Regions from separate parts of the Pantoea sp. SGAir0184 genome, predicted to be linked through region 1. Evidence: predicted binding sites of a transcription regulator. Region 1 holds the regulator's gene; the other holds the start of a gene.
What was found. Region 1 encodes Fur, which represses iron uptake genes when iron is present. Its sites were predicted from a motif close to ATAATAATGAGAACNACTATCAA; they were not measured.
Positions count from the first base shown of each region.

Region 2: the regulator Fur is predicted to act here: its motif matches at 2,450-2,472, upstream of C1N60_RS17450 (isochorismate synthase).

Region 1 is NZ_CP028050.1:2,994,400-2,998,836, reverse strand. It holds gene glnS (glutamine--tRNA ligase) at 1-1,259, shown strand, start outside; gene C1N60_RS14210 (hypothetical protein) at 1,496-1,891, shown strand; gene fur (ferric iron uptake transcriptional regulator) at 1,953-2,402, opposite strand; gene fldA (flavodoxin FldA) at 2,755-3,285, opposite strand; gene ybfE (LexA regulated protein) at 3,423-3,698, opposite strand; gene ybfF (esterase) at 3,868-4,437, opposite strand, start outside.
Region 2 is NZ_CP028050.1:3,673,355-3,677,791, reverse strand. It holds gene C1N60_RS17455 ((2,3-dihydroxybenzoyl)adenylate synthase) at 1-1,230, opposite strand, end outside; gene C1N60_RS17450 (isochorismate synthase) at 1,241-2,419, opposite strand; gene fepB (Fe2+-enterobactin ABC transporter substrate-binding protein) at 2,599-3,564, shown strand; gene entS (enterobactin transporter EntS) at 3,559-4,437, opposite strand, start outside.

The sequences.
Region 1 (4,437 bases):
TAACCGCGCCGGGCAAAAACAGCCCGTATCGCGATCGCAGTGTGGAAGAGAACCTGGCGCTGTTCCAGAAGATGCGTGATGGCGGCTTCGAAGAGGGCAAAGCCTGTCTGCGTGCCAAAATCGACATGGCATCCAGCTTTATTGTGATGCGCGATCCGGTGCTGTACCGCATTAAATTTGCCGAACACCACCAGACTGGCAACAAGTGGTGCATCTATCCGATGTACGACTTTACCCACTGCATCTCCGATGCGCTGGAAGGCATCACCCATTCCCTGTGTACGCTGGAGTTCCAGGACAATCGTCGTCTCTACGACTGGGTGCTGGATAACATCACTATTCCGGTGCATCCGCGTCAGTACGAGTTTTCGCGCCTGAATCTGGAATATGCGGTGATGTCGAAGCGTAAGCTGACGCAGCTGGTGAGCGAGAAGATTGTTGAAGGCTGGGACGATCCGCGCATGCTGACCGTATCCGGTCTGCGCCGTCGTGGCTATAGCGCGGCGTCAATCCGCGAATTCTGCCGCCGTATTGGTGTGACCAAGCAGGACAACATTGTTGAGATGGCGTCGCTGGAGTCGTGCATTCGTGACGACCTCAACGAGAACGCGCCGCGCGCTATGGCGGTGCTGGATCCGCTGAAAGTGGTGATCGAGAACCTGCCGGCCGGGCATGAAGAAATCATCAGCATGCCGAACCATCCGAACAAGCCGGAGATGGGCACGCGTGAGGTGCCGTTCAGCCGTGAGGTGTGGATCGATCGCGCCGACTTCCGTGAAGAGGCCAACAAGCAGTACAAACGTCTGGTGCTGGGTAAAGAAGTTCGTCTGCGCAACGCTTATGTCATTCGTGCCGAGCGCGTGGCGAAAGATGAAGCCGGCAACATCACCTGCATCTACGCTACCTGCGATGTCGACACCCTGAGCAAAGATCCGGCCGATGGCCGCAAGGTGAAAGGCGTTATCCATTGGGTATCGGCGATTCACGCGCTGCCTGCCGAATTCCGTCTGTACGATCGTCTGTTCAGCGTGCCAAACCCGGGCGCGGCCGAGGATTTCCTCACCACCATTAACCCGAACTCGCTGGAGATCAAACAGGGCTTCGTTGAGCCGGGTCTGCGTGCCGCCAGCGCGCTGGCACCGTATCAGTTTGAGCGCGAAGGTTACTTCTGCGCAGACAGCGTGTACTCGCAGCCGTCGAAACTGGTGTTCAACCGCACCGTGGGTCTGCGTGATACCTGGGCAAAAATCGGCGAATAATTTTACTGCTTGATAGCACGATATGATCAGCAAAGGGCGAGCAATCGCCCTTTTTTATTGCCCGTTATCTGCAAACGGGAATCGATTATGCTGAACCAGACAAAAAACAGTAATTACGCGCGATTACGACTAATCTGACTTTAATAAAATTAACTAATTTACCCGTGTGAAATCGTTATTTTCAGGTAGGCTATGCGCTCTTAAATGTTGCTGTGCGGGTTAGCGAAGGAAGAAAAATGACAAGTCTCGCTCTGGAAGCCAAACATAGCGTGGTGGTTTTACATCAGCTTATCGAACGTATTTTTAATCAGGCCGAAGGCAGCGATGACAGTATGGATCTGCTGCTGTCGCACTTTCATCCCGACTTCAAAATGGTGACGCCGCAAGGCAAACAGCTCGATCTCAATGACACTGAAACCCTGTTTCGCAAACTGCACGGGCAGCGGGAAGGGATGCGAATCGCCACCAGTGAGCATGCCATCATTTCCCAGCAGCAGCAGGAAGTGACCATTCAGTATCACGAACTGCAAATGCTTAACGGCAACAACCAGACCCGCATTTCGCTGGCGGTGCTGGACTGCAGCACGCCGGTTCCGCGCTGGCGCTATTTGCAGGAAACGCTGGTCGCCTGAACGCAGCCATAAAAAAACCGGTGCCTGGCACCGGTTTTTTTATACTGCATAGCATATTCAATTACTGATCGTGGAGCGTCTCGTCTTCGCGGCAGTCTCCCAGCGCACAGTGGCCGTACAGATACAGGCTGTGGTTGCTGAGTTTGATACCGTGGCGTGTCGCAATCTCACGCTGACGCGTTTCGATAGATTCATCGCTAAACTCGATCACTTTGCCGCAGTCGAGGCAAATCAGGTGATCATGATGATGCTGCTGGGTCAGTTCGAACACGGATTTCCCGCCTTCGAAGTTATGACGCGTCACGATGCCGGCGTCGTCAAACTGGTTCAGAACACGGTATACCGTCGCCAGACCAATCTCTTCGCCCATGTCGATCAGGCGTTTGTACAAATCTTCCGCACTGACATGATGGGACTCGGGTCCGGGTCCCTGAAGCACTTCCAGAATCTTCAGTCTGGGCAGCGTGACTTTCAGGCCAGCCTTTTTCAATGCGGAGTTGTTGTCAGTCATGCGGATATTGTCCTGTTACTTTGCTAGTCACTTACGGCGCAAAGGCCTTGAATGTGTGGTCAACGCGCATTCTCATTTGCGTCTCATTATAGAGCTCAGCCTGCGAAATGAAAACCGGCTGCGGCGGACAATTCCCCGGATGCTGTAAGGAGAAATGTCGTGAACCTCAGCGGGATCGTGCAGATCGATGTTCCTTTTCGCGCAGTCTCAGTCTGATGCCCGAGGAATAAGCAGATGACCGTTGCGGGTATTCTACAGAATTGAGGGAAAAAGTTAAAAAACCGTAGCTATTATTTTTATAGGTAATTCCATTGCCCGATGTGAGCCAGCGCCCACATCGGACAGGAAAGCATCAGGCTTCGATGATCGCCTGCAGCTGCAGCTCGTCAAAGATCTGCTTAACCCATTTGTCGACGCGCTCGTTAGTCAGTTCAGGCTGACGATCTTCATCGATGGCGAGGCCAAGGAAGTGTTTGTCGTCTGCCAGACCTTTAGAGGCTTCGAAGTGGTAACCTTCGGTTGGCCAGTGGCCCACAATCACTGCGCCGTTTGGCTCAATGATGTCGCGAATGGTGCCCATCGCGTCACAGAAGTACTCGGCATAATCTTCCTGATCGCCGCAGCCAAACAGCGCTACCAGCTTACCGTTGAAATCAATCTCTTCCAGCGTCGGGAAGAAGTCATCCCAGTCGCACTGGGCTTCACCGTAGTACCAGGTCGGAATACCCAGCAGCAGAATATCGAATGCTTCGAGATCTTCTTTGGTGCTCTTAGCAATGTCATGCACTTCGGCGACATCTTTACCCAGTTGTTTCTGGATCATTTTTGCAATGTTTTCAGTGTTGCCGGTATCGCTGCCGAAGAAAATGCCTACGATTGCCATGGAGTGAGTAACCTCTTAAATCCTGATTGTGAAAGTAAGTCAGAAGACGACACAGTTATGCGAATGATAGCAGACCGGCGAAAAGCGCGGAATGTGTAAAGCGCTGAGTTTGTGTTCCAGCGTGCGGTCTGCGCACGTTACGCCAGTTTGAGCTGCGCCAGCAGCATTTGTTCAATCAGTTCACTGCGGCTGATGTTCTGCTGCTCGGCCAGCGTATTAAGCGCGTCGACCGCTTCGCTGGACATTTTCAGCTCAACGCGGCGCAGGCCGCGCACCCGGTCGCGCTTCAGCTGGTTGCGCTTATTAATGCGCAGCTGCTCATCGCGCGACAGCGGACTGGTTTTAGGGCGACCGGGACGCCGCTCGTCTGCGAAGAGATCGAGCGTGGTACGATCTGTCTGTTCTTTTGCCATGGTTTGTGAAACTGCGTGGGCGCGAACGGCGGAAAGGCGCTGCGCGATTTAAACATTTATCGGCCCGACCGCGGCGAAAAAAGCATCCGCGGCAAATTTTTAGCGCGACATCATACTCCAGCGCCCGGCGCGACGCCAACCCTAAACCGCCCGTAGCAAGCTTTTGCTTTTACAGGTTAAAAAAGCGGCGCACCGCGCGCAGTACGGCATCGGGTTTTTCGGCATGCACCCAGTGGCCAGCACCGCTGATAATGTGCGCCTGCGCCTGCGGGAACTGGCGCAGCAGCGCATCACGGTGCTGATTGTCCAGATAGGGTGAATCACCGCCGCGAATAAACAGCGCCGGATGAGGCCACGCGGGCACCTCCTGCCAGCCGGAGAGCACCGGATAATTGTCCCATAACACCGGCACGTTGAAGCGCCATTCGCCTTCGTGGAAGGATTTCAGAATGAACTGAATCACGCCTTCTTCGCGCACGTGTTCACGCATCACGTCGGCCGCAGCGCTGCGGCGCGTGACGCCAGCTGCGCTGACCGCGCGGATTGCCGCGAAGATCTCATCGTGGCGTCGCGTCTGGTAATCCACCGGCGCGATATCAATCAGCACCATTTTGCCAATCCGTTCGGGCGCAACGGCGCCCAGCGCCATGGCAATTTTGCCGCCCATTGAGTGGCCGATAACATCGACCCGTTCGATGTGGTGCGCATCCAGCGTGTCAACCATATCCTGCGCCAGCGC
Region 2 (4,437 bases), 680 kb from region 1:
ACCGTTGGCGTCGAAGCTGGCGGCATTGTGCTCCGGGCTGTTGTAGTAGCCCCGGAAGGTGTAAGGGCCGCGCGTCATCAGGCGACCCACCTGGCCCGGCGGCAGCGGATTGCCGTTCTCGTCGGCCACCCACACTTCGTCATCGTCCGAAATCGGCCGCCCCTGGGTAGTCAGAATGGTTTGCTCGTCATCGCCGAAGCGCGTGTAGTTAACCAGCCCTTCCGCCATGCCAAACACCTGCTGCAGCTGGCAGCCGATTTCACGCTGAATGCGTGCGGCCAGCGTTTCGCCCAGTTTGGCTCCGCCCACCTGAATGCGCTGCAGCGAGGCCAGCGCTGTATTGCTGCCCCACTCCTGAATTGCCTGCAACCACAGGCTGACCGCCGGCGGCACCAGGCCGGTATCGGTCACCTGGTGCTGCTCAATCAGCGGGAAGCAGAGCGTGGCGCTGGGATCCGCGGCGAGAATCACCTGGCCGCCGGCATAGAACACCCCGAGCGAACCGGGGGAACTCATGGCAAAGTTATGCGGCGCGGGCAGGGCGATCAGATAGCGCGTGTCGGCGTTGATGTGGCAAATCTCGTCACTGGCGCGAATGCTGTAGTAGTAGTCGTTGTGGGTGCGCGGAATCAGCTTCGGCGTGCCGGTGCTGCCGCCGGAGAGCTGGAAAAACGCCACTTCATCGGCGGCCGTCGGTGTCGCGACAAAATCGCCAGCCGCTTCATCCTGCAGCGACGCCAGCGTATTTTCCGCCTGCGCGTCGTTACGCAGGATCACCTGCTGCAGCGTGGGCTGCGCCTCGCACAGCGTGGCGATGAAGTCGTCGCTGGCAAACAGCGCGTGCTGGCGATCGGCGATCAGCAGTTTCGGTGCAATCTGCTGCGCATAGGCCAGCAGTTCAGTGCGCTGATGGCTGAACAGCGCGTACACCGGGACCACGCCCAGCTTAAACAGGGCAAACAGCGTAACGTAAAAGTCCGCCACGTTGCCGAGCTGCACCAGCGCCGTGTCACCGCGCTGTAAACCGCGCCGCTGCAGCGCCGCCGCCAGATTATCACTGCGCTGCGCCAGCTGGCGGTAGCTGAGCTGCACAGGGCCGTCGATCACGGCGATAGCGTCGTTTTCGCGATGGCGGTCGATGATGTCGGTCAGCGGCACGTCGATCCAGTAGCCTTTTTCGCGGTAGCGCGCGGCCAGATGTGCCGGCCAGCGGCTGAAGGGAATGCTCATGCTTGTTCCTTTATTGCAGTCCAAAAGCGCGCAACATGGTGTCCAGCTTCACACCCGTTTCGCGCCATTCTGATTCCGGTTGCGAGTCGGCGACGATGCCAGCGCCGGCAAACAGCCGCACGCGCGTGCCGTTTACCGTTCCGCAGCGAATGGTCACTACCCATTCGCCGTTGCCTTCGCTGTCGCACCAGCCGACGATGCCGCCAAACAGCTGGCGATCAAAGGGTTCGAGCTGCTGAATCAGCTGCTGCGCGCGGGCGTGCGGGAAGCCGCTCAGGGCAGGGGTTGGGTGCAGCAGCGCAGCCAGCGACAGCGCGTTTTCGCGCTCATCCTGCACTTCGCCATCGATTTGCGTCGCCAGATGCCACAGCGTGGCGGTGGTGATCAGCGACGGCACGGTAGGCACTGACAGCAGGCGGCTACGCGGCTGCAGCGTGCTGCGCATCGCGTCGGTCACCAGCTGATGTTCGTGGCGATCTTTGGCTGACGCCATCAGGGTGTTACCTGCCGCGCGATCGGCGCTGACGTCGTCATGATGGCGGCGCGCCGAGCCGGCCAGCGGGCAGGAGGAGAAATCGCGCCCCTGTTTGCGCAGCATCAGTTCCGGGCTGGCGCCTACCAGCGCGCCTCCTTCCGCCAGCGGCAGATGGAAATGGTAGCTATTGGGATTTTGCGCGATCACGCGCTGCATCAGCGCGGCGGTATCCACCGGCTGCTCCGTGACGATATCCATCAGGCGCGACAGCACCACTTTGTCCGGATCGCCGCGCTGGATGGTGGCAACGGCGTCGGCCACCATGCCGGTAAATACCGCGTGGTCTGGCACTGCCGTCCGCCGCCGCACTGCCGGCAGATCGCTCTGCTGCACCGGCAGCGCCTGTTGCAGGTCGGCGCGATTAAAGCTCTGCCAGGATTCGGGTATGAACAGCGACGCTGGCTGGCTGACGTCAAACGGAATCGCGCCCACCAGCAGCGGATTGGCGATCCCCTGCTTTTTCGCCGCGGCAAAGTGCTGGCGCAGCTGCTGTTGAAAGTCGCCCTGCAGCAGCGCGGCATCGCCCACCGGCGTGTTGATCGTGGTATAGCACCCCTGGGTGGCCAGGCTGCGCCATGGCGAGGTGAAAAGGAAACCGCGGCACAGCGCGGAAAAATCCTTCAGCCAGGCATTTTCAAACGTGGAGCTTTCCACCATAATTTTCACCTATAAATGATAAGATTATTAAGAATGATTATCATTTTTATTATGGCTCTGTAACCTACGTCGAAAGGGGCAAAGAGTCAATCCATTCGCGGGATTTACCGTGCTGTCAGACGTAAGCGGCGGCTGACGCCGGGCCAGGCATTAAGCTAAAAGGTGGATCAAAACTTATGAATAAATGCGGTTTATGGGGCATGGCTGTCCTGTTGTTCATTTTCCAGTCGCTGTCAGGGACAGCGCGGGCCGACCAGGGCTGGCCGCGCAGCGTACAGGGCGCGACCGGAACGGTAACGCTTCACCAGGCACCGCAGCGCATTGTCTCCACCAGCGTCACGCTGACCGGCTCGCTGCTGGCGATTGACGCGCCGGTCATCGCCTCAGGCGCGACCGCACCGAAAAGCCGCCTGGCCGACGATCAGGGCTTCTTCCGTCAGTGGGGCGAGGTGGCAAAGCAGCGCCACGTTAAGCGGCTGTATATTGGTGAACCGAGCGCCGAGGCGATTGCGGCGCAAGCCCCGGATCTGATCATCGTCAGCGCCACCGGTAATGACTCCGCCCTGAAGCTGGTCAGTCAGCTGTCCGCCATTGCACCCACGCTGGTGGTCAACTACGACGATAAGAGCTGGCAGGATGTGGTTACGCTGCTGGGGCAGGCCACCGGCCATGAAGCACAGGCGGCGCAGCGCGTAAAAGAGTTCGACGATCGCGAAGCGGCGCTGAAGCAGGCTATTACGCTGCCACCGCAGCCGGTCTCCGCGATGGTATGGAACGGTGATGGCCGGGCAGTGAATCTGTGGACCGCCGCATCGGCGCAGGGCAAACTGCTGCAGCAGCTCGGTTTTACTCTGGCGCAGCCGCCGGCTGACACGCAACAGGGGCACAGCATGGGCCAGCGCAAAGACATTATTCAGCTCTCGGGCGAGAATCTCGCCGCCAGCCTGACCGGTCACAGCTTCCTGCTGTTTGCTGGCGATGACAAAACCGCGCAGTCAGTGCTGAGCAACCCGTTCCTGGCACAAAACGCGGCGGTGCGCGATAAGCAGGTCTATGCGCTGGGCATCGACACCTTCCGGCTGGATTACTACAGCGCCAGCAATCTGCTGACGCGTCTGCATCAGCTGTTCGTCAAATCATGATGTTTGCTGCGCCAGCACGGGCGCGGGCGCCTGATAGCGCCGTAATCCTTTCATCATCAGCCACATCATGACGCCAAGCAGTGTCGCGGCACAGCCAAACGCCGCGGCAGCCTGCGCCGGTAACAGCCACGAACCGAGGGCACCAATCAGCGCGGCGCCGAGGGCATCGCCGCACACGTTCTGCGCCGTCCACAGGCTGTTGATGCGGCCCAGCAGATGATCCGGCGTCAGCAGCTGAATCATCGCGTACTGCACCAGGCTGTTGATGGCACTGAAATAGCCGAAGCCCGCCAGACACAGCAGCGCCAGCCACAGCGTCGGCATCAGGCTGAACAGGCCCAGGGCGACGAAACCGGCCACGGCACTGCCCAGCACCAGCCGCCCAGGGCGCGCCGCCTGTTTCAGCCTGCCGCTGGTAAATGCACCCACGGCGGCACCGAGCGGCACGGCGGCGTACAGCATACCTAGCTGGTCGGCGCTGACTGACCAGTGCGGTGCCAGCGCCGGGTACAGCACGCGGATGGCGCTGGCCAGCGTCACCAGCGCACCGGTCAGCGCCACCATGCCGACCAGCGGGCTGGCGAACAGGAACTGCACGCCGGTTGCCAGCGCCCGCAGCGGATGCTCGCGCGGCTGCGGAGGCGGGGGCAGCGCAGGTAGCTGCAGCAGCGTCAGCACCGTCAGCAGCGTGCCGAAGGCGGTCAGTCCGTAATTCCACAGCACGCCGCCGTGCGCGATCACCACACCAGCAATTGCCGGCGATAAAATCGAGCCGAAGCGCACCGTCAGCATGGTGATCGCGCCGGCCTGCATAATGTTTTCGCGTCCCACCAGCGCCGGCGTAGCGGCCAGCAGCGCCGTGACGCCAATCGC